One region of the Shewanella sp. SR43-8 genome, then DNA from elsewhere that is predicted to be linked to it. Evidence: riboswitches for the same ligand, from Rfam matches in the RefSeq annotation. Region 1 holds a riboswitch; the other holds the start of a gene.
What was found. Region 1 has a riboswitch for lysine ahead of lysC (lysine-sensitive aspartokinase 3). Riboswitches for the same ligand answer to the same signal wherever they lie in the genome.
Positions count from the first base shown of each region.

Region 2: linked by a shared signal. The riboswitch ahead of H5114_RS14190 (Na+/H+ antiporter NhaC family protein) and the one ahead of lysC (lysine-sensitive aspartokinase 3) in region 1 are both predicted to bind lysine.

Region 1 covers NZ_JACJDX010000011.1:114,920-130,218, reverse strand. Annotated here, with positions in the region: gene H5114_RS15340 (succinylglutamate desuccinylase/aspartoacylase family protein) at 1-764, opposite strand, end outside; gene lysC (lysine-sensitive aspartokinase 3) at 766-2,160, opposite strand; lysine riboswitch at 2,295-2,469, opposite strand; gene H5114_RS15330 (DUF3293 domain-containing protein) at 2,739-3,185, opposite strand; gene arcA (two-component system response regulator ArcA) at 3,863-4,579, shown strand; gene H5114_RS15320 (S9 family peptidase) at 4,672-6,975, opposite strand; gene H5114_RS15315 (class 1 fructose-bisphosphatase) at 7,150-8,142, shown strand; gene H5114_RS15310 (lipopolysaccharide assembly protein LapB) at 8,362-9,537, shown strand; gene H5114_RS15305 (dicarboxylate/amino acid:cation symporter) at 9,705-10,961, opposite strand; gene H5114_RS15300 (hypothetical protein) at 11,270-12,265, opposite strand; gene H5114_RS15295 (phosphoenolpyruvate carboxylase) at 12,363-13,583, opposite strand; gene H5114_RS15290 (hypothetical protein) at 13,580-14,233, opposite strand; gene H5114_RS15285 (ATP-binding protein) at 14,233-15,299, opposite strand, start outside.
Region 2 covers NZ_JACJDX010000010.1:100,388-115,686, forward strand. Annotated here, with positions in the region: gene H5114_RS14155 (proline--tRNA ligase) at 1-484, opposite strand, end outside; gene H5114_RS14160 (DapH/DapD/GlmU-related protein) at 663-1,274, opposite strand; gene tsaA (tRNA (N6-threonylcarbamoyladenosine(37)-N6)-methyltransferase TrmO) at 1,279-2,070, opposite strand; gene rcsF (Rcs stress response system protein RcsF) at 2,185-2,580, opposite strand; gene H5114_RS14175 (H-NS family nucleoid-associated regulatory protein) at 2,743-3,153, opposite strand; gene H5114_RS14180 (electron transfer flavoprotein subunit beta/FixA family protein) at 3,586-4,335, shown strand; gene H5114_RS14185 (electron transfer flavoprotein subunit alpha/FixB family protein) at 4,337-5,260, shown strand; lysine riboswitch at 5,619-5,835, shown strand; gene H5114_RS14190 (Na+/H+ antiporter NhaC family protein) at 5,918-7,474, shown strand; gene H5114_RS14195 (thymidine kinase) at 7,629-8,207, shown strand; gene H5114_RS14200 (acyl-CoA dehydrogenase C-terminal domain-containing protein) at 8,338-10,128, opposite strand; gene H5114_RS14205 (TlpA family protein disulfide reductase) at 10,474-10,980, shown strand; gene H5114_RS14210 (cation:proton antiporter) at 11,041-12,234, opposite strand; gene H5114_RS14215 (universal stress protein) at 12,485-13,342, shown strand; gene H5114_RS14220 (3-oxoacid CoA-transferase subunit B) at 13,605-14,261, opposite strand; gene H5114_RS14225 (CoA transferase subunit A) at 14,275-14,979, opposite strand; gene H5114_RS14230 (hydroxymethylglutaryl-CoA lyase) at 15,053-15,299, opposite strand, start outside.

The DNA of each region.
Region 1 (15,299 bases):
GCGTCATCAAGATCAATGCGTTCTTGGCTGGCAAGCTCTAAGGTAAATGCCGACACGGGTACCGAAAAATCTCGGCCCTGGCTCACTGCATATTGAGTTAATTGCCACCATGGACAAAATGTTGCTTCATCCATCGCGCCACCAAAACTATTGGGGATAACGAGGGTATAGGGTATTGAAAAATATCTCGCGGCATCGATATCATACTCAGGACAATAAAGATGTTTACACGACTTAGGGCCAGTATGTAAATCAAGCACTATGTCGGCTTGGTGAGCCATGGTCTGTAAATTTACCGCCAGACGATGACCTGTTGAGATCCCAAAAGGTTGCGCTAAGCGCTTTTGGCATGCTTCCACTAACATCGAGCGATAAGCCTGAAACAAAGCGTTATCGGTTAAATGTTGGTGTTCGCGATACCAAGCTTGAACATCCACTTGGTGATCAAAATACTCTCGATTCCAATTAACACCTGTAATAGGGTCAAATCGTCCTAAGGTAAACTCGCCACTCTTCTGATTAATTCCTAGCGGATTAGCTAATGGCGCAAAGGTAATATTACCTAACACCTGATAACCTTCCAACAAGGTCATCAGTTGATAAATTACTGCATTGCCCTGCACTTCTGCGCCATGAACATTGGCCTGAATATAGGCACTAGGCGCAGAACTATCACTACCAATGAATGAATATAGCGGCACTGTCAATGCTTGCCCTGTCGCCAACTCCCCGACCTGAACAGACGATTGGATTGCTTTAGTCATCTCAACACTCAAACAGATTTTGATGTAAGGCATTAACCACTTGCGCCGCCTCAGATTCAGCCACCAACACACATAAATTATGTGGGCTAGCACCTTGACAAATCATCCGTACATTATGGTTTTCAAGCACTTTAAACACCCGGCTACAAATACCCGCCGTCGAGGCGATACGATTACCAATAATGGCGATTAAGGCTAAATTTTCTTCAACTCTGACACGACAATGCTGCGATAGCTCTTGTAATAACGATTCGCTTAATAATCCTTGCCCGCTTGAATCAGAACCCGTTTTATCCAGCGTTAGCGATACGTTTACTTCAGAAGTGGTGATTAAATCAACCGATATTTTATGCCTTGCTAAGGTTGCAAACGTTTCTGCTAAAAAGCCTTGAGCATGCAACATTTGTAAACTATGAAGATTCAATAAAGTTTGATCGCGGCGCAATGCAACGGCTCTAAAAACAGGGGTATCTTCCACTTGATGACGGATCCAAGTCCCCCCCATTTCAGGTGCTTTACTGGATCCTACAAACACCTGAATTTTTTGTCTAACGGCCGGTAAAATGGTCGCAGGATGCAATACTTTAGCGCCGAAGGTGGCCATCTCAGCCGCTTCATTAAAACTAATTTCTGCAATAGGGCGAGCATTAGGCGCAAGTCGAGGGTCAGTGGTATAAATTCCGGCAACATCAGTCCAAATTTCAACCGCTGTAGCACAGAGAGCTTCAGCAAGTAGAGCTGCTGAATAATCACTGCCTCCACGGCCTAATGTCGTGGTTTTACCACTGTCATCTGCGCCAATGAAACCTTGAGTGACAATGACATAACGGGCAAGTAACGGCTGTAAAAAATCACCTGACAATGTTGCTATAGCTTCAATTTGTGGTTCTGCACGGCCAAAATGACTGTCGGTACGTAACACTTGACGTACATCAAAATGATCGGATGCGGTGCCTTTTTCACGGATAACGGCTGAAAATAAAATCGAAGAACATTGCTCGCCCGTCGACAGTAATTCGTCCATCACCGCTTTGCTACGATCCAGCTCTAGCGATTCACTTAATACCGACATCCGGCTGAGAATTTTATCAATGCTGGCAGCCACGTCTTGAGGACGTCCTAATTCGTCTAGGATCGCATATTGAATTTTGGCGATTTGCTTAAGCAATATCAAACGACGCTCATCATTAACATTCGCTTGGGTTAACTCAACTAATAAGTTAGTCACACCACTGGAGGCGCTCACCACCACCAAACGAGTAGCAGGATTCGCCAAAACGATATCGGCACAACGACTCATAGAGGCATAGTCAGCCACTGACGTGCCACCAAATTTGGCAACCACTAATTCTGAGCGATGACTCTCAGGCGCAACATTATCTGGGACAAGGTTCATACAGACGCCTCCGCAGTTTGCGAAAGACAACAAAATAAGATGTGATTTACTAACATGATATACGCTCCGAACACACTACGTTCGAAGAGCCTGGTGCTAAGATAACGCACCCTTATAGAAGGGAAACAGCAATCATCACCAGAAGCTCTCCACCAAAAAAATAGGTGACAATCGTTAGGATTCAGCCTAAACGACCGATATCAATGTTTGCCAAACAAACTGATACCTCGGCGCTAATCTCCATCATAAGTGGTCATTGGACTGGCATCCTCTCACTTACTACCTAGTTAACGCTCCTCTTCTGTTCCTCCCTAAGGAGGGAGTTGAAAATAGCAACAAATACCCTATCAAGTCAATCAGCAAAAACAGTAAAAAACACAGTTCTGCTAAAAATCGTGAATATTTGATAATTCAGGCACAGCAATAGCGATTATATGATTGTTCTAGATTACGAAATAAAAGCCAATATCAAGCTAAAAAAACATCATGAACGCAATATATCGAGACAATTATAACTGCATTGTATCTTTTTATGGTTCAATGTGTTGTTTAACCGTTTAATTGCTTGAATAAACTTATCACTCATCACGGATATGACCGCACTCTGGCAGTTCATACACCAAACGCAGTCGGTGATTAAACGCCCCCATAGCCACTTCCGGTTTAATGGTATCAAGACATGCAATCAAGGATATTAAACCTCTATTAACGTAATAAATGGCATATTGATTAAACTCGCGACCAAGCTCAACAGCCTGTTCTTTATCAATAAAAATAGCCCAACTCTTTTCCATATGCGACAAATCAGGTGCCGCACCGACTAGCGCGCGATAGGGACGATTATATTGTTGGATTTTAGATTGAAGCTGGCGATCAAGTAAGCGATTTTGACTAGGAGAGAGCCTAGTGCCGAGGGGGTTATGAGCAGTAACAATTGCAAATGGGAAATCATCAGAAAGACGCTGAGTGAACAAAAAATGAGTTGTTTGATAGTCATCCCACAATGAATCTATAACATTTTTCATAGTAAATTTTCGTCAATTAAGCCAAAAATAGTCTATCAGATAGCTTAAATATCTAAAAGGTTCGAGATCTAGATCACAAGAATAATATTTAAAAATCATTAACTATTATAATGTTATCAACATTAATCTTTTATGTACTTCATTGGTATATTAATTTTTTAACATTTAATTTGTTAACAAATACCTAAAACGAGTACAATACCCTCTACTCATTAATAAATCACTTTAGCGAAGTTGGCTACATACACCTCAAAAGCTCAGCAAATATTGTTGAGAGTGTGATGATTTATTGATGTAAAGTTTACAGTCGTACTAAATTTGTTCTACATTTGATAAAACATTCATACGATTAAATAAGTTTGCGATAGAAGGAACTATCTTTCTAAATGGCATTCATAGTAAGTAAGCTTAGTTACAACAAATTTACACCACTTTTTACATCATCATGCTTTAAGTGCAAACGCACATCATAGTGTCATGATAATAAATAGACGTAAGCAGACTCAGTAACCAGCATTAACCGTTACGTAATAGAGTTTATAAAGAGTGTTTAATTCAGGGTAGACATAGATAAACACCAAAGAAATATCGGAATATTAGTGCATTAGCCCAAGCGCTTTTGCAACCTATTAGCACAAAGTGGCTAGAATCGAATTTTATAAAATCAGGTAAATATCATGCAAAATCCGCACATTTTAATTGTTGAAGATGAAGCTGTAACTCGTAATACATTGCGCAGTATTTTTGAAGCTGAAGGTTATGTTGTTACTGAAGCCAATGACGGTGCAGAAATGCATAAAGCGATGCAAGACAATAAGATAAACCTTGTTGTTATGGATATTAACTTACCCGGTAAAAATGGCTTGTTATTAGCACGTGAATTACGTGAAATTAATAACATCGGTCTTATTTTCTTAACGGGTCGTGACAACGAAGTTGATAAAATTCTTGGACTTGAAATTGGTGCAGATGACTACATCACTAAACCATTCAATCCTCGTGAATTAACCATCCGTGCTCGCAACTTGTTAACCCGCGTAAATAATGCTGCAGCAGAAACCGAAGAAAAAGGTTCTGTTGAGTTTTATCGCTTTAATGGCTGGAGCTTAGAAATCAACAGCCGTTCTTTGGTTAACCCACAAGGTGAAGCTTACAAGTTACCACGCAGTGAATTCCGTGCAATGCTTCACTTTGTTGAAAACCCAGGTAAGATTTTAACCCGTGCTGACTTATTGTTAAAAATGACTGGCCGTGAATTAAAGCCACACGACCGCACTGTTGACGTGACAATCCGTCGTATCCGTAAGCATTTTGAAAGCTTACCTGATACGCCAGAAATCATCGCAACAATCCACGGTGAAGGCTATCGTTTTTGTGGTGACTTAGAAGCGTAATATTGTTAAGTTTACACAATAAAAAACCAGGTTAATCACCTGGTTTTTTTATGTTTATTTTTTAGTAAATGAAATAATAGTCAGCGAAACGATTATTTCAACTGTTGATCTAAAAACGCTGCTAATGTTTTATATAAATGATTTCGGACTTTCTCGCCGCGCATAGAGTGCTTAGACCCAGGATAATCCATCATTTGGAACAATTTACCTTCATCCTGTAATGCTTTATAGACTCGGGTACTGTTTTCAAACAAGACGTTGTCATCTGCCATGCCGTGATACATCAATAAACCCGACTGATAGTTTTTCACATAAGGTAGAATACTACTGGCATCGTAACCGTGTTGGTTAGTTTCAGGGTTGCCCATATAACGCTCGGTATAATGAGTGTCATACAAACGCCAATCAGTTACTGGCGCACCCGATATCGCCGCTTTAAAATAACCTGGTGCCTTAAACTGACTCATTAACGCCATGTAACCACCGTAGCTGTGACCATAAATAGCCACCTTGTCCCCATCAATAAAGGGTAAGCTACGCAGATAATCAACACCTACCTTTTGATCGTTCACTTCGGCATCACCCATGTTTCGATAAATCACATGTTCAAATTGAGTACCTCGGTGCGCCGAACCTCGGTTATCTAATTGAAATACTGCATAACCTTGCTGCAGTAAATATTGAGTAAAATAATCGGCTTCGCTCCAACTGTTGACCACTAACTGAGCATGCGGTCCACCATATACGCGCACCACAACCGGATACTGTTTAGCGGCATCAAAAGGCACTGGTTTAAACAATCGGTACTCGAGTGTTTGACCATCTTCAGCACTTAGTTGGCCAAACTCAGGCATTTGCCATAATCCGGCATAATCATAAAGCGGATGATTTTTATCAATCTCATTTTGCTCAACCCAAGCGAGTTGTTTGCCACTATCGTTGTGTAAACTAATTTGTGGTGGTTGCTGCAAGCTACTAAAGTAATCTAAATAAACGGGTTTTTTATCCGCAAAGACCGCCTCATGCATACCCGATGCTTGGCTAATTCGCTCAATTGAATCCATGCCTTTATTAAGATTAACGCGGTATAAGTGACGCTCAACCACACTGTCTTTACGACCAGAAAAATACACCCACCCAGTAGCTTCATCAACAAATTCAAGTGCATCTACAGCCCAATCACCTTGGGTTAATTGTTTAAGCTGCTTACCGTGCAAGTCAAATAAGTACAGATGATTAAAACCATCACGTTCAGATCCCCAAATAAAGGCAGCTTGTTGCTTTAGAAAGTGCAGATCATTGTTTAAGTTAATCCACGCTTTACTGCGCTCTTCAATCACGGTTTCAGCTTGTTTCGGTGTACTTATCGAAGCAATGCGAAGATCGAGCGTTTGTTGATCGCGACTTTGCCATTGAAATGACACATGTTGGCTATCTGGCAACCAATCGACACGAGGTAAATACATGTCTTTTTGTTTGCCTAAATCGATCCAGTTAATACTACGATCTTTTAAGGTCACGACGCCAAGTGCTATCTCAACATTGGCTTTACCTGCATAAGGATAACGCTGTTCAGTTAATTTAATCCCTTCGGCATATATTTCATTACGAGTGACTAACTCGACACCTGATTCATCAATGCGAGTAAAAGCAATCGCCGACTCGTCTGGCGCCCACCAATAACCAGTCATGCGATCCATTTCTTCCTGGGCGACAAACTCTGCCATGGCATTTTTTATCGGCCCTTTGCCGTCGGTGGTTAAAGCGATCACTTTTTGCGTCTGCAACGACAACACATATAAATTTTGATCGCGCACAAACGACACAAAGTGACCTTTTGGAGATAAACGAGCATCGGTAGCAAAGCCTTCTCCGGTAGCTAATTCAGCGACTTTATTATTGGCAACATGATATAAATACAACTTACCTGCGGCAGGAATTAAAATACTTGCACTGTCTTGCGACCAAAAATACTCCATGATCCCTTGACCATAAATACGTTGGCGCTCACGGCGGGCTTTTTCCTCATCAGACAGTTCTCCCCCTTCTAATTGATCTGCATTAATCAAGATGCTGCGTTTGCCGCTAGCAATATCCATTTGCCACAAATCATAAAAATGCTGATTATCTGCTCGGCTCGATAAATAGGTAACTCGCTTGCCGTCTGGGGATAGTGCTAATCCACGAGGGCTTGAACCCGCCAATGCGGGAGAGGCATGAATACGCTCAATAGTGAGTGGCGTAGTGTTACCTTGTATCGCCGTCAATGTTGCGGTGGTCGATGAGTTCATGATGCTGCCTTTAGCGGTTGCTGTTGCGGAAAAAACCGCGCTGGTAAAAAGGAATGGTACGGCAGACACTGCCGCTAAAGCATGATGCTTCCATGTTATTGTCATTATTATTAATCCTTGGGCAATTCAATCCGCCCACATTCTGCCTTAATTTACAGCAAAACCAAAACCCCAGATAACAATCGCTGAAATTAGCGTCATTGTGGGGTATGATTTGCATATAACTGATAAGAATGAATTACCTCGACCTTAACTTCGCAAAATCTCATAGGAAAAATCATGCAGACTTTGGCACAAACCCTTAGCGCACAAGCCGTAAATACGTCTTTAGCACAATTACTGTTAACCTTAGCTGACACTTCAAAAGCCATTAGTGTTGCTGTTCGTCACGGTGCATTAGCCGGTGTTTTAGGCGCGACAGAACAAGAAAATATTCAAGGCGAAACTCAGAAAAAACTCGATGTCATCACTAATGACATGCTTAAAGATGCGCTAAAAACCGACGGTCACGTTCGTGGTTTAGCCTCTGAAGAAGAAGATTATGTGGTTGAAGTGAGTGCTAATGGAGAATATTTGGTGTGTTTTGATCCACTCGATGGTTCATCAAATATTGATATAAACTCATTGGTCGGTACCATTTTCTCTGTATTACCAGCACCAGACGGAGCCTTAAACGAGCAAAGTTTTTTACAGGCTGGTCGCAAGCAAGTGGCAGCCGGTTATGTATTATATGGACCATCAACCATGATGGCGCTTACTACGGGTAATGGTACGCAATTTTATACTTTAGCTCCCGACAGCCAAGAGTTTTTACTGACCGACGATAACGTACAAATCACCCCAGACACTGCGGAGTTTGCCATTAATATGTCAAACCAACGTTTTTGGGAAGCCCCAATGCAAACCTATATAGCCGACTTATTACTCGGTTCAATTGGTCCACGCGAGCAATCATTTAACATGCGTTGGATTGCCGCCATGGTAGGTGATGTGCATCGCGTATTATGCCGTGGTGGTATTTTTACTTACCCAACAGACAATAAAAACCCTGAAAAACCTTTTAAGTTACGCTTAATGTACGAGGCTAACCCAATGGCATTGCTCGTTGAGCAAGCGGGCGGCAAGGCTTCAACCGGCTACGAAACCATATTGGATATTGAGCCAACAGCCATTCATCAGCGTGTAGCGGTGATTTTAGGTAGCGCCAACGAAGTCGATACTTGCTTGAGCTACCACGGTATTGATTACAGCGAAGAACCATCAATCGACTAAATTGAGCCATTAAAAAACCGCCTTTGGGCGGTTTTTTAGTCTGGGGCGCTAAGTAAACAAAGTCCATCAGCATCAATCTTCTGAGTCTGAGTATTAGATACTTACCATCGATAAAACCTTAAGTTCACCCCCTCAGTACGGAGAGAAAGAAGCATTTCTTTACAATAACTTAAATAACCTCTAAGTTAATTTATTCAATATTGATAATGGACTATAGCGATGCAGCAAGTCAGCTCATCGAATAAAAAGACATATATTGCAGCTATTGTAGTATTACTGCTTATCAGCCTAGGATGTTATGTCTATCTCACGTTAACTAAACCAGCATATTTACAAAATGGTACGGTTTTAGTGCTCCCGGTAAACCTCACATCAGACAAGATTGAACCACAATGGAATCGCTATGCTGCGATGGATATGCTTATCCATCAACTCAATCTAGGGGTTAATTACCCCTTGCTGCAAACTGAGGATATTATCAATATCATCTCGCTTATCTCTAGAAAGCACTCAGATAAAGCGGCCGATATTCAGCAAATTATGGCGATTTCTGGCGCAGTCTTGGTGATTGAATCAAGTATTAAAGGCACTAATAATCAATACCAATTAGCCTTTACACTACACCAACAACACAGTAGTGAAAGTGATGTCGTTAATGTAGCGAGCATAGAGCAAGCATTGCTCACTGCAGCCGAGTTAATTAATCAACAGGTCCATCCACAGCACAGTAAAATCACAGAGCAATTCGCTTCACGTTTTAGCCCGCCACAACTAATTCACGCAATAGCTCTGATGCAAGGTGGTGATAGCGTCGCAGCAGAGGAGCAATTATCTGCGCTGATAGATACTGCGCCCGATAACTTAATCGCTCAGCGCCTACTTGCCATGATTCAATTACAGCGACATCAATATCAACGACTGAATAGCACATTGACTACCGCAATCATTGAAGCTTCTCGCCAAAAAGATGAACGAGAGCTGGCCAGGTTCAGATTACTCTTAGCCCAAAGTTACACTGAAACCAATAAGATAGAACACGCACTAAGCGTGCTTAGTATCGCCAAAACTAATGCTGCAAAAGTGCAAGACTGGCTAACGCTGGGTTATATATCACAGCTTGCTGGTGTGATAAATCAGCGCATCGGCCGTAATGCAGATGCCAGAGAGCAATTTAAAAAAGCCATTGAATATCATAAAATGATGGGCTACCCCGTAGGGCAAACACAAGCGCTCAACGATTTAGCGGAATTAGAAATGGTTGAACATAACTACCCGCAAGCTTATCGATATATTAATCGCTCTTATGAGCTGGTTGCGCATCGCCGTTTAGATGATTTAGAAACATCTACATTAAAGATTATGTCTAAAATTGAAAATAAAATGCAGCATAGATAAGGTCTTATAGTATCGCTAACCATTCTAGCCATAGGTTTGAATAGAAAATCCCAACGATACAATCCTCAGCGCATCGTTTGCGTAAAAACAATAAACATAAAAATGGCCTGCTTGCGCAGGCCATTTTTATCAACAACTAAATCACCATGATGATCACTCGATTTTGGCTATGCTTCTTCAGCAGCTTTTGCCGCCTCAAGCTGATGTACTTGCTCAGTTTGATCGACAATAGTTAATACCGCAGTATCGCCCACCACGTTACATGATGTCAGCACCATATCAATAATACGATCCAATGCAGCCACAATAACAAATGCCTCTGTCGGTAAACCTAATTGATAAATCAACACCCCAATCATCACCATGCCGCCGCCAGGAACGCCACCCGCACCTACTGACAATAAAAACACGCTAAACAGTAACGACGGGATTTGCTCATTGCTGATAGGCATCCCAAAGGCATTAGCAACGAAGAAAATCGCAATAGTGATATAAATCGATACCCCACCCATATTCATAGTTGCACCAAGCGGTACACCAAAACCAGCAACTGCTTTACTCACCCCTAACTTGTCTGTCAGTGTGCGCATAGTAACTGGAATTGTCGCATTTGAACTGGCTGTTGATAGCGAAAATAAAATTTGCTCTTGGGTTTTCTCGCGAAAGGTTTTCGCTGAAATTGGGGTAAATAAACTGACAGAATATGGATATACAATAAAAATCCATATCAACAACAATGTCAAAATAAGCACTAAATACTCGACAACACTAACAAAAATTTCAGGCTCTAAGGTTGCACCTAATTTAAACATCAGGGCAAATACACCGTACGGCGCTAAACTCATAACCACTGAAATTAAACGCATCATGATTTTATTGGCAGTTTGAAATCCTTTCACCGCACCTTCAACAGATGCGCCCATTGACTTGATCACGCCGCCCATTAATAGCGCCATAAATATCACTTGCAGCATATTGCCAGAGGTAAAAGCTGAAAAAGGATTATTTGGCACAATACTCACAATTAACGACATTAAATCTGGCAGTTCAGTCGCAGTAATATCCAGCGAGCCATTGCTCGACATATCCACGCCTTTACCAGGTTCAAATATCATAGCAACGGTAAAGGCAGCTAAAATAGCAATCACGGTATTAATAATATAAAAACCAAAGGTTTTACCGCCTAAACGACCAAAACTTTTTAAATCTTGTAATTCACACACACCACAAACAATACTCACAAACACCAGTGGCACGACTAGCATCATGATCATATTAACAAACATGGTGCCAACACCACTTGCCAGAGTCACTAATGTGCCACCAAAAAAAGCATTATCGGCTAATAAAAACTGCACAATACTGCCCAGCACAACCCCGAGAAATAGACCAATAAAGATCCGTGCAGAAAGTGATTTTGTCATATTTTTTCCCATTCGAAATGCAACATTAGTTGCTTATTATTATTAATATACCCAATCCTAGGCATTTTTTTTATTCGATCGCAGTGATACTGAGACATAGACAAAGATAATTCAATCATCATCTGAACAAAGCTGACCACTTTTTACAGACTTCATATCTAAATAATTATAAATACCATAATAAACATACGATTAGCCAATCAAAACATTAGTAAGTAAGGACATATTTATCGCAGAAAACCACTTATCACAACTTCAACACTGATTTATGCTGGCTCAAATGCCTAAATGGACAGTGCTTATAACCTCTAAAAGCGCAATAACGACAAGATGAGCTTTTTTGCCAGCATATGTTGTTGCTTAATACTGACATGATAGCGTGCCACCCAAGCCACTAATTGATCCCAATCTACTGCTAAGCCTTTGCTGCCATCAATGACATCAGAGGTCGATGAACTCGGCATAAGTCGATTGACTAAAGGCGATGGCTGTAACCCAAGGTATTCACCAGGGTTATTTTTAGCCGCGATAGTTTCATTGATATAAGCTAACTGACGCTGCTGCTTATAAAAATCTGTCGTTGAATTGATTTGCGGCAATGCCAGTAATGTTGCGGGTGCACTGAGGGCTAATTGAGGAACAACGAGGTGTTGGCAATGATCTAGGCTATGGGCAATCATTAACCCGGCGGGATCTAAATCGGTAAACGCAATCACTTGCACCTTGGTAGGATCAATCAAACCTAAGAAATGTTTGCATCCAGCGGGGGAATAATGATGACTGCCGCGATACACCACCATGCACCGCTCCATAAGCTTAGTCATAGATTGATCAAACTGATACTGGAAAACGTTATCAAAACTGCCTAAGTTTTCCACCACCATAATGCAGTTAATGGCGAGCTGTTCGCAAAGGTTAACGGCACGATCAACCTTAAGTCTTAGTGCGCAATCATGCTCGGCCAATAGGCCTTGGCATAACGGTGGGGCTAACTTTAGCAGCAGATAGTCGGCTTCTGGCGCAATATTGGCGTATTTCTCATTCGCGCTTTGCTGCGACATTTGTTGGCGTGTCACATCAAAGTCTAGCGCTAGAATATCTAGGCCGGTATCGATTTGTGCCATTTGTCGCAGTAACTGATGATCGTTAACGCTTAAGTACAATTGCTTTTGGGCGCCGTCGGTTTCACCTATTTGCCACAGACGATAAACATGTTGCCAACCGGCATTAAATGGCACTCGCGGCAATCGTTGTTTTGCTGCGCGAGCCAACATTTGCAAGTGATGTTTACTGATACTCGCCATCTAGACTCTTCATCTTTTATATTGATCGTTTCAGTTTATTACACGTTAACAATATTGATCGCCGACAAGCTTAATGGCCAACGAAATGACGCCAAGGTTACGCTAACCAAAGTTCAACATCGTGAATGACAAAGTTGCCACTATATATCGGGTCAGGCTTCCCTATAGGTTCAAGCTCAAAGTAATTCTTATGCTCATCAGCTAAGCCTTCATAGCCACCAATCACCTGATATAGCCAACTTTCTGCATCCCACTGCAATTGTTTCTCTGTAAGGTAACTGAGCGCCGATTGACGCAGACCTGAATCAATCACTTCACAGAAATACTCATCAACAGCAATTTTCAGTGGGTTTTCAGGGATATCAAAATCTTCACTGTCACCCATTTCAAAGGTCACGTTGTGTTCACGCAGCATGGCCGGCAATGAATCACGGCTGATGGCTTTCACTTGCGCGACCAAACTCATTAGCTCAAGTTCATGATGCGGATTAGCAACATCAACACTCGCGGGGGCTATCAAGGCTTCAGCGCAGTTGAACAATACAGGTACTGTTTTATGCACCACATGGTTTTCAGGTTGATAATCTGGATGCATGCTGGTGTGTAATAACCAGCCTTTTAGTAATCTGGTGCGTCCTTGTATTTGCCTAAACCGGCCCAATAACTCGTACAATCGCGCTTGCACAATGCTTAATTCCTGGGTGCATTGACTTAAGGTTTCTTGCAAGCTCGTCATTAGTAAGCGGCGCAGTTCGCGGATATCACCAGCAATTTCACCTAGCTCGCTAAATTGGAACATGTCTAAACCATTGAGCAATTCTGATACTTGGCTTTGAGCTAATTCGTTTTCGCGAATTTTCGCACTTATGGTGCCTACATAGCCAAATTCATTATTAATGCGGCTCCACAACACCCGGATTGAATAACGTAAACTGTCGGTAAAACTGTACACATGCTCATTTAAATCAGCTAAATAGGCTTCCGCTGCGCTAAAATCAACATCGCGGCGCGCTTCTTTATAGTGATCGGCTAAGGTTTTTATCGTCGCGAGCGCCGAACCGACGTTAGCATCAATTTGTCTGTTGCGCTCATCGCTTAAAGCTTCTTCCAATAATGCCCGCACTGAACGCTTTAAGCGCAGTTCTTGATCGGGCTCAGGGCGCCATAAAATGCCACTTTTTCTTAATTTTTCAATAACGCCGCTATCATGGGCAGTATCGCTAATCGACCCCGCTAAATAGGCATCCATAATGACGTCGGCATGCCGCCCAAGTTGTTTGAGCAGCTTTACCCCAGCTTGGTGTAAGTTGCTGCTCATATAAGATCCCTTTGGGTCGCGGTTTCGGCTTGAGCCTCAAGACTTAAGCCTTCGGTTTCATCAATAAAACGGATCACTTCGTACAAATAATCGAGTTTACCCGTGGCGATATAAATCTGTTTTTCACTATTGGGTTTGGTTAAATAACCCAGCTCCACTAACCGCTTAAACACCAACTTAATTTGGCCATCAACGTTAGTACTGCTTGAACCAAATAATCGATAATGGCTCAACTTAGTCAGCTGTTCTCTGAAGGCTGGCGTGTCTTCAATCCGTGCTTGTAAGTCGGTTAAGCGAATAGGGGCACCTTCGCTTAAAGGCGCATCTTGACCACTGGCTTCTTGCACCAGAACTAACCATTCCACCAGTGGGATCAGCGCGGCGCAAATATCTTTAAACTGCGACGAAATCACTTTACGTTCCACTTCGCCCAGCTGCAAATAGCCGCAAAAAAACACTTCGCCTTCACCAGCGCTGGCAACGGTACGATTAATTTGATTCAGATAGGTTTCAACTCGGTCACGAGTACTATTATTCTTTAGGGCGCGCCAGCCGTCTTCGTTAGTCACACGGCAAACAAATTCACCGCGCAGCAGTTGCTCAATTAACGCACCAGTACCTACTAAGGTTGTTTCAGTCGAATCTGACATTAGATGTGCTCCTTAGCAGTTTCAGTCATGCTGGTGTCAGTATGGGTCATTTCAGCATTCCGTTGTGATAAACGTGCCGCTAATGGGTTGGCTTTTGGCTTCACCACTTGCAATTTTTTAGTTTGTTTATTAATGATATAACGGTTAGCAAATAGATTTAACACTTCAGATTCTGGGTTCGGAAATGCGCCTAATACACTAATATTATTGTTTTCACAGGCATCGAAAATTTTCTTCACGTTGGTGTGATGCAAAGTGCCTAACTCATCGATGGGCCAATGAATGGTCACATTGGCTTTGCCACGTAATAAACGAGTAAACGCTAATAAGAATTTACATAAAATTAGGTAGGCCATACCATGACTAGACGATTCGTTTAATTGGCGATCGGTACGAATAATTAAGTCGCTGTTACCTTCTTTTAAACGTAATTCGATTTCGAGTAATTTGGCTATGCCGCCAGTTAATGCTGCGCGACCAATAATGTCTAAAGCGCGGCGCATTGAGTTAGTGTAGTGCTCGTCTGGTAGCTGACTAAAACCGTCTGCCTTCCACGCTTTAAAGGCTTTAACAAACACTTCAAGTTCGGGCCAAAATTCAAGTTCACTAATGCGCGAGCGAATACGGACCGCAGATTCTGATACGCCATCAAGAAATAACTCCTCGCCCACTTCACGGGTAATGCGCGCGCTTTGGCTAGCAATACGGCGATCGATATCAGTTAATACATCATAAAACGCGGTTAAATCGATACCAAAAATTCGTCCTTGCTCACGAATCGCCATTAACGATTGCGGCACCATCACATTCAGTAGCTGTTCAAGCTGTGGCACCAACTTACGGTAGTCAAGTAAACGAATGCCTTTATCGTTGACAAAGCTCGACTCATCGCGGGCTCGTTCCCAAAACTCGGCTAAACTTGAACCTGATTTACTGGCAATAACCGAATCAAAGTGCTCAACATATTGCTTCACTGAACCCATTAAATAGTCGCGTTTTAGCAATAAATCTTCGCCTTGACGCAAACGCTCACCAATACCGCCGGTCGCTTCATCATTGTTGCCGG
Region 2 (15,299 bases), on a different contig from region 1:
AATAGGCATCTTTCATCAAGAATTCGCGTGCGCGCATGACACCAAAACGTGGACGTACTTCGTCACGGAATTTGGTTTGTACTTGGTAAAGTGTTAGCGGCAATTGCTTGTAAGAACTTAATTCTTTACGGACTAAATCGGTGATCACTTCTTCATGGGTAGGTCCCAATACAAAATCACGATTGTTGCGGTCTTGAAAACGCAATAATTCAGGACCAAACTTGTCCCAACGGCCTGTTTCAACCCATAGATCAGCTGGTTGTACTAATGGCATTAATATTTCGATAGCGCCTGTTTTGTTCATTTCTTCACGAACAATGGCTTCAACTTTACGTAATACACGTAAACCTGACGGTAACCAGCTGTAGAGACCTGAAGCATTGCGACGGATCATACCGGCACGTAACATTAACTGATGACTAATCACCTCTGCATTTGCAGGAGTTTCTTTTTGTGTTGAAAGCAGGTACTTACTAACTCGCATTACCAATGTCCAAAATAGTTGCTATGAATTAGCGTCATTTTAGCACCTGCATTAATGATGTCACCTGCTAATTCGACTCAAAAGCAGGCTTTGTGATGCTTAAATGCCAAGTTTGAGATAGCTAAGTTGAAATAACGTCATTTTTATCGATTTATCCTTGCGTTATCACTGCTTGAGGCTATTTGTCGCGTCTATCGCCAATGACTCGAGCCGGATTACCTGCAACGATGGCGTAGTCTGCTACATCTTTGGTCACAATACAGCCCATACCAATAACGGCGTAATCTCCAATCGTCACGCCATCGACAATACCTGCCTGAGCGCCAATCCACACATCCTGGCCTATTACGATACCTTTTGATGTCGCGGGTTGTTTATATATGGGCGTAGTAGGTGACATGCCATGATTAAAAGCATAAATAGTGACGTTATTGGCTATCCGTGTTTGGTTGCCTATTGTTATGCCATAACGACCACCATCTAAGCTGCAGCCATGATTGATTGCCACTTCATTACCTAAGGTGATAGGGCCATGCAGAAATACCTCTGCTGCAATCATGCATTGATTACCGATGCTGATATCTCGTCCGGGTTCGGCAAACAGTTGAGCTTGTGGGGCAATAAAACTGTGCTCGCCAATATGAATGGTTTCCAGCTGGCTCAACTGCTGTTGAATCTCATCTTGCCATGGTTTTGCCCAGGCTAAATGCTTAGGCTTGAGTGAAAAATACAGCCATGGCATCCATGATAAGCGTCGTTTGTGTTGAGCTTGGTAATCAATTTCTGCCATAGGGTTAATCCTTTAACAATGTCACTTTGGTCGGTTTAAGCTCTAGTACTTCGATACCTTGTGCTGTAACACACCAAAAAATATCTAAATCGTACAATGCAACTTGATATAGTTTGGGATCGTCTTTGGCTTTTTTATACGCGGGCCTAGGGTCTTGGGACAATACACCTTCAATAAGCGCGGCAAGATCTTGATATTGTTGTTGTTGTTGGCTATAAAGATTAATTTGTTGACTGGCTAGGGCTGTATAAGTCAGTGGAACCAAGATAGGTGCATCTTGCGCAATACCACCTTTTGCATCAGTAATTGCATCGGAAAACGGAACATAGGGCTTAATATCAACAATTGGCGTACCGTCTAATAAATCCATACCCGATATCACCAAACACACTTTACCTTTACGTTGAACCACCCCGTGTAGCTTTACCACTGATTGGCCAATACCATTGGGGCGAAATGTAGACCGTGTGGCAAACACGCCTAGTTTTTCATTACCCCCTAGTCGAGGAGGGCGCACTGTGGTTTTCCAACCTTGGGCTAAATTCTCATGAAAACTGAATAGTAACCATAAGTGTGAATATTGCTCTATGCCTCTGACTGCATCAAGATGATTAAAATCAGGTTCAAACTCAATATAACCGACAGCATTGACTAGTCCCGGTTGACGCGGAATACCAAACTTTTGTTTATAGGGGGTTCTGCATATTGCAACCGCATTTAATTGGCTACTAAACGGCACGCTAGATTGGTTATTAATAGGAGTTGTTTGGCTGTGTTGATCGTTGCCTTGTGTCATGCGGTACCTGAATTAAACAGAAAATAGGAAATGAAAAATCAAATATAAAAAATATTGATGAGTGTGATATGAGCACTCATCATCTATAGGCTGCGAATATACTCTATTGAGTTATTATTTTTTTGCAGCTGTTTTAATCGCTTGGCCAACGCAAAGCGCTCGACTAAAACAACTATTGTCAGCTTCAGTAATCATAAAGCAGCTTTTAACGACAAAACCATTTGCGCCTATGTCTGCTGCAGCTCTTCTGGCATTAGTGCGAGCAACTGACATTTGTGGTGGTGCATCCTGTTTGGTTTCTTGGCAGGCTTCACCTTCAATTAAACCTAATATTTCAAATGTCCCTTTGGGTTGCTCATTGCCTTCGTATAACTGCACATCACCGACTTTAAAATAATCATTGATAGCTTTACTGTCTAAATTACTTTTGAACGTGTAATCACTGGCACAAGCACTCAATAATAGTGCTATGCCTGAGATTATAAATGCATATTTAAGAGAAAACGTCATGGCCGTAACCTTATTATTAATGGGTAATAGATCTGAAACAGTTAGTTTACCCTGTCTTATGGCGATGATAAAGCAATCAAATGCCACAAAAAAAGAGCTTACCTAAGTAAGCTCTTTTTTATTTTAAAGAATTAACCGTGAGATTATTCTTAGTTAAAATATTTATTCCATGCCTGGAATTAAAAATTCGCTCATGCTTTTGCCGCTATCAACTTGTTGTTTGAATACGGTTGGCATACGACCTTGACCTGTCCATTGAATTAATTCACCGTCAATGGTGATTTGATATTTTGGCGGACGTGGTGCACGCTTTTTAGTTGATGTTTTAGCAGAGGCTGTGACTTCACCTAAATCTTCGATTGATAAACCACTGTTTTCAATTTGAGCAAGAATTTCAGCAATACGAGCATTACGCTCTGCATTGGCTTCAAGTTCTAATTTTTCTTCTTCTTCACGTTCAGTAATGATCTTTTCTAATTTTGCCGCGGTTTCGCGTAAATCATCAAGAGACAATTCTTTTACTGCAGCTTTAAAACGACGGCCGTGGGTTAGTATGTCTAAAAAATCACTCATTTTGTGTAGTTTCCTAATGATTTATTTATAAAATAAAAAGTTATCAAAGATGTTTTTTAATGTTTCAGGTAAATTTCAGTGCATCATTTGGTTTGTTGTGGTCTTTATTATTAATATAAATAACATTAACTCACTGATTATTACCAAGACAGCTTAATTAATACTGAATATAACTGTAATAATAGAAACTATTTGTCATTGAATCAAATTAAATCATCTAAATATTGAATAAATTTTAATTAATCGCTTGTATCAAATAATTAATGTTCCACAGTTTGTTTTGTTTGATTGCCACCACAATCATAAAAAAAATATAAACAGTCGTTTGACTTTGATTGACGTTAACGTTAACAGGACGTAAAGTTAGCTTATCTTGCATTGGCAAACGCCAGTGTGTTGTCCACATACATTGAAGGTGTAGAAGGAAAACCTATGAAAATATTGGTGCCTGTTAAACGCGTAGTTGATGCCAATGTAAAGGTCAGGGTAAAAGCTGACAACACAAGTGTTGATACGACGAACCTTAAAATGGCGTTAAACCCATTTTGCGAAATAGCAGTTGAAGAAGCAGTTCGCTTGAAAGAAGCTGGCGTAGCCACTGAAGTTATCGTGGTGAGTGTTGGCGCAAAAGCAGTGCAGGAGCAATTAAGAACTGCAATGGCATTAGGTGCTGATAGAGCCATTCATATTGAAACTGATGAAGAATTGGTGCCACTATCAATTGCGAAACTGTTAAAAGCTGTGCAAGAAAAAGAACAAGCGCAATTAATTATTTTTGGTAAGCAGTCTATTGACGGCGATAACAACCAAACTGGACAAATGTTAGCGGCACTAACTGATATGCCACAAGCGACATTTGCATCAGAAGTAAAAGTTGATGGTGATATGATCACCGTTACTCGTGAAATTGATGGCGGACTGCAAACCCTGAAAATGCCTTTACCTGCCATTGTCACGGTTGATTTACGTTTGAACGAACCTCGCTATGCTTCATTACCCAATATTATGAAAGCTAAACGCAAGCCATTAGACATTATGACTGTGGCTGATTTAGGTGTGAGCTTGAAAACACATCAAACAGTGATCAGCGTAACACCTCCGGTTGAGCGTAAAGCTGGCATTATGGTGTCTTCTGTTGAGGCGTTAGTCGATAAGTTAAAAAATGAAGCGAAGGTGATCTAACATGACCATTTTAGTATTAGCAGAACACGATAATGTGAGTTTGAAAACTGACACGGCCAAAGTCGTTAGCGCAGCTGCCGCCATTGGCGGTGATATTCATGTACTGGTAGCGGGTGTTGATTGTTCTGCTGCGGTAACGGCAGCACAACACTTAGCCGGTGTGAGTAAAGTATTAGTTGCTGATGCAACTCAATATGGTGCTCAATTAGCGGAAAACGTTTCTAAGTTGGTCGTTGAGATTGCGGCTGATTACGAACATATCTTGGCTGCAGCAACCAGTATTGGTAAAGATACATTACCTCGTGTCGCAGCATTGTTAGATGTTTCTCAAATTTCAGAAGTCATTGAAGTGGTCAGTAGTGACACTTTTGTGCGTCCTATTTATGCCGGTAATGCGCTGTCGACAGTGCAGAGTTTAGACGCGAAGAAAGTCATGACTGTGCGTTCAAGTGCATTTGATGCTGTCGCGTCAACGGGCAATGCTGAAGTGGTTAACCTAAGTCAAGCTATTGATGCTCGCACTGAGTTCGTGTCTCAGTCGTTAACTGAATCAGCCCGTCCAGAGCTAGGTAATGCAGGCATTATTGTCTCTGGTGGCCGCGGCATGGGGAGTGGTGAAAACTTTGCTATTTTAGAACAGCTAGCCGATAAGCTTGGCGCAGCAGTAGGTGCATCTCGTGCCGCTGTGGATGCTGGCTTTGTGCCTAACGATTTACAAGTGGGACAAACAGGTAAGATTGTTGCCCCTGATCTGTATATTGCTGTGGGCATTTCTGGTGCGATTCAACATCTTGCCGGAATGAAAGACTCTAAGGTGATTGTGGCTATTAACAAAGATCCTGAAGCGCCTATTTTCCAGGTGGCAGATTACGGTTTAGTCGCGGACTTATTTGAAGCCGTTCCTGCATTAAATAATCTGCTTTAATGGCTTATTATTGACCCAAATTGAGTCATTAGCTTGTTTAACGTGTCGTTCTACTAGCCAATCGTTCAGATTAAAAGGTTTCTACTTGGTAAAGTAGGAACCTTTTTTATTGATATTTTTTATCATATGGATGTTTTTATGAGCAAAGGTGTCAGTCGGGTTATCCAGTTGCCGTTTTTGTATTCAGTGCGATAGTGTGCATTTGCATTAGAAACGTTAAACTAATGCTATTAAATTGTGGCTATAGTTAATAATATTGTTATTTGTGCTGTAGTTTAGGACTTTTTTGCTGGTATAGAGCGTGTGGTTTATGATTGTATGTGCGCGCTGTTTGTAATGGGCTATTTATGATTACAAATACAAAAGTAGAGGTGCATTGCATAATAGTCAGGTTGAATTGGGTGATGCCAATAATTCAACCTAAAAGGATGCAATGCCGAAATAAGTGAGGTGATCGCCCTCATTTGTTGGGCCAGTTCTCGAAAGGGGCTGTACTGTCATAGTGTTTTTATCTACGTGATAAAAATAATGATATTCATATTAAATGGATATTTCTGTGGAGTGCTACTAGATAAGTTAACCCATATACTTTCTGTGTATGGCGAGTCTTATTTCTAGTTTTTCTCTATTCGTATCCAACGAAGAAATAATTAAATTATGATAATAAGTTATGCCGATTCGGCACTTTCTGTTTTGCCACCACTTTTGGCAATTACACTGGCTATTTTAACCCGTAAGGTATTGCTGTCTTTGGGGTTAGGTATTATTTTTGGTGCCTTATTGCTGACCGATTTTTCATTGGTTGGCAGCAGCGAATATATTTTAAGTACAGCGAGTCAGCTCGTTTGGAAAGATGCTGCACTGAATAGTTGGAACGTATATATCTTAGGTTTTTTGGTTGTGCTGGGCATGATAACCGCATTGATCACCGTTAGTGGTTCTGCTCGTGCTTTTGCTGATTGGGCCAAACTGCGCATTCGTAATAAGCGCGATGCTAAGTTAATGACCATTTTTTTAGGCTGTGTAGTCTTTATTGATGACTACTTCAATAGTTTAGTCGTAGGTTCTATTTCAAGGCCTATCACGGACAGATACCATATTTCACGCGCAAAACTTGCCTATATTTTAGATTCTACCGCGGCACCGATTTGCGTTATTTCCCCGGTATCAAGCTGGGGGGCCTATATTATTGCGCTTATTGGCGGCATTCTAACTGCACATGGTTTTGCTGACTCAGGTCATTTAAGTGTCTTTATACAGATGATCCCGATGAACTTTTATGCCGTGTTCTCATTATTATTACTAGTGTGTGTGGCGACGTTCAGTTTAAACATAGGACCAATGCGTCAGCATGAATTAAATGCACTTCGTGGTGAGTTGTATGATGAATCAAAAGGCCAACCACCGGGAGCAGTTACTGATTTACCTGAAGCTGATACCGGTAAAGTGATTGGTTTATTTTTACCGATTGCGATATTAGTATTTGCGACCCTTTATTTTATGGTCTCTAGTGGGGCAGAAGCATTAGCGGCTAAAGAGCAGATGTTTAGTGTACTAGGTGCATTTGAAAATACTGATGTGAGTTCATCATTGTTTTTTGGTTCTATCGTCGGTTTGATTGCGACAGTGTTGTTGGCATTTCAACAGAAAGTAGAGCTGTCTATGTTGCTCAAAGGCATCTCTGTTGGTGCTCGTTCAATGTTACCCGCTATTTATATTTTATTGTTCGCTTGGACGATATCAAGTGTCATTGGTCAGCTTGAAACCGGTAAGTTCATGGCCAGTTTAGCAACTGATAATATTCCGTTTGCGCTATTGCCTGCCATGTTATTTCTATTGGCTGGGATCACCGCATTTTCAACGGGAACGAGTTGGGGAACCTTCGGTATTATGTTGCCTATAGCGGCCGATATGGCGATGGGAAGTGATAGCACCATGATGCTACCTATGCTAGCAGCTGTGCTTTCTGGTGCCGTATTTGGTGACCATTGCTCACCTATTTCCGATACCACTATTTTGTCATCAACGGGGGCGAGTTGCCATCATATCGATCATGTGGTGACCCAGCTTCCTTATGCACTTATCGCTGCATTGATTAGTTTCGTCGGTTATATTGTGCTTGGGTTTACGGGCTCGTTAATGGCTGGATTGATTTGTTGTAGTGCGTTGTTTCTTATCAGTATCCTAGTATTGTACTTTTGGGCAAAAAAGTAATGCTACATCCTTATACTTATGAGTAATAAGCCGATTGATTAAGCTTTGAAAAAATGCCGTATACATAACGAATACGGCATTTTTGTTTGTTGTTGCGAAGTTAAAAAAGGTAATATGGACGGTACTGACTGTCTAACCATTAGGACGCTATATTTTGGCGCAACTGTACTTTTATTATTCGGCGATGAATGCCGGTAAATCAACTTCGTTACTGCAGTCTTCTTATAATTATCGTGAGCGCGGTATGCATACCTTAGTGATGACAGCATCAATAGATAATCGATATGGTATTGGCAAAGTGTCTTCGCGTATTGGGATTGAAACCGATGCCCAGGTGTTTGGTAGTACTGACAATTTAATTGAGCTGATTTCGACATCCAATGACGAGCAAAAAATTCACTGCGTACTGATTGATGAGTGTCAGTTTTTAAGTAAAGAGCAGGTTAGGCAGATAACCTATGTTGTCGATAATCTCGATATTCCCGTATTATGTTATGGATTACGTAATGATTTTCAGGGTGAGTTGTTTTCAGGTAGCCATTACTTGCTCGCTTGGGCAGATAAGCTCGTTGAATTAAAAACCATTTGTCATTGTGGCCGTAAAGCCAATATGGTGGTTCGCCTTGATCATGAAGGTAATCCTATGCGCGAAGGTGAACAAGTGGAGATTGGCGGTAACGAGAGTTACGAGTCAGTTTGTCGTAAGCATTTTCGCGAGTTTTTGTGGGATTAGTTGGCCATTAAAGACGTATTAGAATTACGTTAGCGACCGCTGCAGAATAAACAAAGCCGCTTAAATTAACATTGAAGCGGCTTTGTTATTTGTGTTTTAGGTGCTTATGTTTTAGTTGCTTATGTGGAGATTAAAAGTCAGCTGCTGCGAAATTGACAATGTCGGCACTGCTAGCTTCAATTTGTTTGCGTAAGCTGCGAGTTTGGCTGCCCCAATAGCTCATGAAGAATTTTGCCGTATTAAGTTTAGCTTGATAAAACTCACTTTCTTCAGTACCAGCTTCTAATGCTGCCAATGATGTTGCCGCCACACGGGTCCACATCCAAGCCAGAGCGGTAATGCCAAAGAGTTGCATATATGGCATTGATGCTGCGCCAATAAGGTCTGGGTTTTTACTGGCCGATTGAACAATAAAACCAGTGGCTTTTTCAAGATCGCCCGCAGCGTCCATTAACCCTGCAAGATAGGGCTTCATGGCTTCGTTGCCGGAATTATCTTGAATTAACTGTTTTACCATGCCTGACCATAACGTCAATGCTGCCCCTTTGTCGCTCAGTAATTTACGGCCTACTAAATCCAAAGCCTGAACGCCATTTGTGCCTTCATAAATCATTGCGATACGAATATCACGCACATACTGCTCCATACCCCATTCATTAATATAGCCATGACCACCATAAACCTGCTGTGCATCTACGCATGCTTTAAAGCCTTGGTCGGTAACGAAACCTTTAACAATCGGTGTAAATAAAGCTGCCAGGGCATTTGCTTGTTTGGCTTTTTCCGGGTCAGTATGACGTTCTACTTGGTCAAGCCATAATGCCTGTTGGCCCATTAACGCACGTGTTCCTTCATTGAAAGACTTTTGCGATAACAGCATACGTCTTATGTCACCATGGACTAATAATGAGTCTGCGGCTTGTTCAGGCTGTTTAACACCACTTAATGCACGACCTTGAATGCGCTCTTTGGCATAAACAAGTGCATTTTGGTAAGCAATATCAGATACGCCTAAACCCTGAATACCGACACCCAGACGTGCTTGGTTCATCATGGTGAACATGGCTTTTAAGCCCTGATGTGGTGCACCAACTAATTCGCCAATTGCGCCATCAAAATGCATGACACAAGTTGAGTTACCGTGAATGCCCATTTTGTGTTCCAGACCCGTCGCACTCAGCGTATTGGCGTCACCTAAACTGCCGTCGGCATTGACTAAAAATTTCGGTACCGCAAATAATGAAATGCCTTTAACACCTTCTGGTGCATCGGGTAGGCGTGCTAATACTAAGTGAATAATATTATCAGCAAGATCGTGATCACCAGATGAAATAAAGATTTTCTCGCCGCTAATGGCAAACAGCTCATCTCCGGCAGGAATAGCTTTAGTGCGTAATAACGCTAAATCGGTACCAGCATGCGATTCAGTTAAGTTCATGGTTCCAGTCCATTCACCACTGACTAGTTTAGCTAAATACTTTTGTTTTAGTGCATCGCTGCCATGGACATGAATAGCAGAATAAGCGCCATGGGTTAACCCAGGATACATAGCAAAAGCCATGTTGGTCGCGGTTTTCATTTCGGTGGCAAAGGTACCAATCACTTCTGGCAGGCCTTGGCCGCCAAATTCAGGATCGCAGGTTAGTGTGGCCCAGCCATCTTCGACATACTGCTTGTAAGCTTGCTTAAACCCAGAAGGGGTGATGACTTTACCGTCAACCAATTTACAACCTTCCAAGTCACCGCTTGCATTGAGTGGCAACATGATGTCGGTAGTAAAGTCGGCGACACCTTGTAAAATCGCATCAGTTAAATCTGCATCTAATTCATCAAAACCACGTAAGTCAGTTTGTTGATAGACATCAAGCAGTTCAGACAGAATGAATTGATAATCACGCAGGGGAGCTTGGTAAATTGGCATAAGGTCATTCCTTGGTTATGGGGTCGTTAAGTTTGGTCGCGGCAGCAAGGTATCGTCTTGTTACTGGTCCAATCAGATTATGTTAGTTCAGCTAACATAACCAATTTCGAGTAAAAACTCAGTATTATTTTTACGTAAGCGTAAACTTATTTTGGTGCGTGAAATGTACCGATTTATTTACTCTTCAATATCCGAGTGACTTATTTGTTGTAATACCGTCTTCAGGCTTGGAAAGATCAACAAGTGCTCGCGAAACGATTATCTGAAATGCACATGAATACATAATGGCAACACTCCGGTCTATATAGGTTAATACATAAAAATAATCCATAAATAGGGCGCGTTATGAAATTTGTTTGGTCAGTAGTCAGTATATCTGCATTGCTATTATTGTCTTTTATATCCCAAAGCACAGCCGATGCTGCTGCGAAAGTGGATGAGTCTGTTGCTACTAATTTTGAATTAATGACCTCTGATGGCCAATCATTTACTCTGCATGATTACGCCGGTAAACCGGTTATTTTGCATTTTTGGGCTACCTGGTGTCCATATTGTAAAAAGCTGCAACCCGGTTTAGAAAAACTACGACTTAACTACCAACACACTGACTTGCAAATGATTGGTATAAGTTTTAGCGAAGATGCTGGCGCCAATCCAGGGCAGAGTTTGCTCGATCGAGGTATAAAAATGACCACGCTGGTTTTAGGTGATGAGGTTGCTAATTTGTATGGCATAACAGGTACCCCAACAACAGTGTTTATTGACCGAAGTGGCCACATTGCATGGATGAGCAATACGTCTGATCCTGACGACCCTAATTTGGACAAAGCGATACAGTTTTTATTAAAATAGCCATGATGAAAAGCCGATTGTTGTTTGCTCATCTATGATAGGTCATTGAGCTGATTATATTTATTCGGCTTGTTTACTTGAGGTATATTTTAAAAGAAGCGGCCCTATCAGGGTCGTTAGGGCGATAACCATGACTAATATGGCAAACTCTTTGGCTTGAATGACGTCAAGTTGGCGTCCCATCTCTGCAAATACTAATCCTACTTCACCTCTGGGTACCATTGCTGAACCCACAATCATTTTTTCGTGCCAGTTTGAGCTGGCCAACAATCCGGCCATGAATTTACTTGCTACGGCGATAAAAGTTAACCAAGCGAGTAATAGTAAGCCCATGAAGCTCATATCAAGTTGACTTAGATCCAAGCTGATGCCGACATAAACGAAAAAAATGGGGCTAAAGAGCTGTACTAGCGGCTTTGCTGATTGTTCCAGTTTGTGGGTATAGCTAAAGGGGTTTTTAAGGTATTGATTAAATGGCGAGGTAAATTGTCGTGACAAGCCCATTCCGACGGCAAAGCCACCTAAAATAGCCGGGGTACCAAACCAATGAGCTAACCAAGCAAATAAGCAAATCATTGCCGTGACGACAAACACTTCATAACCGGGAATGCGTGTTTTAAGGTGAAACCAGCGGGTTAAATAAATTATCACTCTGACCAGTGGCGGGCTGAAAATGATAAAGCAGGCAATCATGATAAATAATACTAAGGTTGAGCTTACGGCTAATTCTCCAGATGAGGCGAAATTAAACAACACGCTCAGTAGTATCACGCCAACGATATCATCGATAACCGCCGCCCCTAGAATAATTTGCCCTGCCGCACTTTGAGTTTGATTATTGAGTGCTAAAACTCGCATTGAAATACCAATGCTGGTGGCCGTTAATGCGCAACCAAAAAATAATGCTGTAAAAGGAGGTAGAGAAAGCCAATACAGGCTGGCCAATCCTGTGAAGAGTAAGGGTATTGTAATGCCTAACAATGCAACACTTACGGCTTTAGTACCAGAATGGGCAAGCTTTTTGATAGAGGTTTCACAGCCAATATCAAATAATAAAAAAATCACCCCCAGTTCTGCGATGATGGCTAATGTACTATGAGGTACAACCCAATTGAGTAGTGACGGGCCAATTAACATCCCCGCAGTGACTTCACCCACTACGCTTGGAAATCCTAATCGGTCACTAAGCTCACCTAATAATCTGCCCACAACAAGAATGAGAAAAAGTGACATTACAAAGCTGTTTATTGCCATTTATCCTCCTTCAGGTTAGGCAATATGTTATTGATTTATCTGAACCCAATAAAGTTGATGTTGATCAATTTTAGTTGCGATACTTAAGCACAAACTTACGCTATTAGCTAAGCTAAAGATAGTTACTAGCTCACGTTTACTGAGTTTCTAATCGCAGAATATAAGGCAATGCTTGATAAGTATAATTTTAATGTTTACATACACTTGTTACAGTAGAAATGTAGAAAAGATCTGAAATAAGGAGGTTTATATGAACAAAATGTTTGTTATCGCACAAATGGAACAAGCGCATATTGATGCAGTCGCGATAGGATTATCATTAGCCAAGCAGATGAACAAGCAGGCTGAAGTTTTTGCTTATACTTACGCCTATTTAAGTGGCACAGACAGTGATCAACCACGACTTGCTGGAGTGGTGCAAAAGCAGTTAATGCAACAACAAGAAGCGCAACTTCAGCAGCACTTAGATTCGCTTGATGCCGAAGATGTGCCGTTACATGTGATATGGAGTAAGTATCTTTTTGAACATGCTTGTCATCACTCTGCTCGCCATAGCTTTGATCTTATGGTTAAAGCTGTCCATCATTCTGATCATTATCTGCCTACTGATTGGCAGTTAATTCGCCATACCAAAATCCCACTATTACTCCTTACAAACAACCCACTTAATACCGGTAACACCACGCTAATTTCAATCGATTTAGGTACTAAAAATCCGACTAAGCAACGGCTTAATGACGCCGTTATTGCTAATGGCCTGCAGCTTGCTAAAGCGACTGGAACACAGTTGCATGTGGCTTATGTGTTACGAATTCCGGAAATTGTTCGCGACATGGATTTGCTCGACATTAATGCTTTAGTTAAAAAAGCGTATGCAGAACATCAGCAAAAAATTGCTGACATAGGAGTTGACGCTGATTGTATGCATATTATCTCAGGTGAGCCTGAACTGTGTCTGTTTGAACTGGCATGTCGGTTAAAAAGCCAATATTTTGTGATTGGTGCGCGGCAACGGCAAGGATTACTAGGGCGCATTATTGGTAATACAGCGGAATCTATTTTGAGCCGGATGCGCAGTAATGTGTTGGTGATCCCAGCAGAAGATTAAATCGACAATATCACGACTCATAGCGTCGCCATTTAAGCCTATTTCATCGTTGAAAAATGCTCATTTAAACCATAAAACTGCGCATTTTTTCCTTGAACTCAGCATAAATGGCTTAGCCTGTGCATTTACATTTTGATATTCACATCTCAAAGTAGAAAAGGGGCTGAGTCGCTACAGTAGTCATATTAGATAAAAGTATAAAAAAGCCCGCATCATTAAGTTAAATTGGCGGGCTTGGTTGATCTTAACTGTTTAATAGAGATTAAAAGGTCATTTCCGGTACGTGGTCTGGTACCACTAACTTACCTGCTGTTTTAGCAACAATTTCATCAACCGTCACACCGGGCGCGCGTTCAAGTAAATGAAACGCACCATCTTTAATTTCGATAAAGGCTAAATCTGTCATCACCCGTTTAATACAGCCATAGCCCGTTAATGGTAACTCGCAGGTTGATAATAGTTTCGAGTTGCCGTATTTGTCCGCATGCATCATGGTGACAATAATATTGTCGGCGCCCGCGACTAAATCCATGGCGCCGCCCATACCTTTAATCAGTTTGCCTGGGATCATCCATGAGGCGATAGAGCCGTTAACATCCACTTCAAATGCGCCCAGTACCGTGAGGTCGACATGGCCGCCACGGATCATGGCAAAGCTTTCTGCTGATGAAAAGAATGACGCGCCTGCAACCGCGGTTACCGTTTGCTTGCCAGCGTTGATAAGATCGGCATCGATGTTGTCTTCGGTAGGAAATTCGCCCATACCCAGTAAACCATTTTCAGATTGCAACATTACTTGTATGCCGTGTGGAATATAGTTAGCGACTAGGGTAGGGATACCGATACCTAGGTTAACATAAAAGCCATCTTGTAATTCTTTTGCTACGCGCTGGGCGAGTTGTTCTCTGGTCAGTGCCATGGTGTTGTCTCCCTTATTTCGCAGCTTTGACGGTACGTTGCTCGATACGTTTTTCAAAGCTAGCTTTGATCACGCGATCGACATAAATACCCGGTGTATGAATATGGTCTGGATCGAGTTCACCAGGTGCAACAATTTCTTCGGCTTCAACTATGGTAATTTTACCTGCAGTGGCCATCATCGGATTAAAGTTTGCTGCGGTTTTGCGAAACACTAAGTTACCCATAGTGTCCGCTTTCCACGCGCGAATTAAAGCAAAGTCAGCGGTCAACGATTCTTCTAATACGTAGTGACGCCCTTTGATTTCACGGGTTTCTTTACCGTCGGCAATCGGCGTGCCGTAACCTGTGGCGGTAAAGAATGCCGGAATACCTGCACCGCCGGCACGGATTTTTTCAGCCAGTGTGCCTTGCGGGGTTAAGATAACGTTGAGCTCGCCGGATAACATTTGCTGTTCAAAGGTGGCGTTTTCGCCTACGTAAGAGGCAATCATGGTTGAAATTTGGTGCTGTTTCAGTAACAGTCCTAAGCCAAAGTTATCAACCCCAGCATTATTTGAAATGGCGGTTAAGCCTTTAACATCCATAGTCACCATATGATTAATTAGGCCTTCAGGAATGCCACACAATCCAAAGCCGCCGACCATAATGGTCATATCATCTTTCAGTCCTGCTAGCGCTTCTTCATAGCTGTGGACGACTTTATTGAAACCTGCCATCTTGTTGTCCTTATCGTTATATTTATATCAATGGTTAGCGCTATACCGTGCTAACCATGTTGAGTATATGTGATTATGTTCTTATTGCATTTGCTACTTTGGACCCATTGCTGCGCCCCAATGCGCGGCTAATGGTATCGCCTGCAAGTGCAAGCTTGTTCAGATCTATGCCGGTATCTATGCCCATGCCATGGAGCATGTAGACCAGGTCTTCTGTCGCTAAGTTACCCGATGCGCCCTTTGCGTAAGGGCAGCCACCAAGACCCGCAACTGATGCGTCAAATACGCTAACACCGGTTTCAAGGCAGGCAAGAATGTTG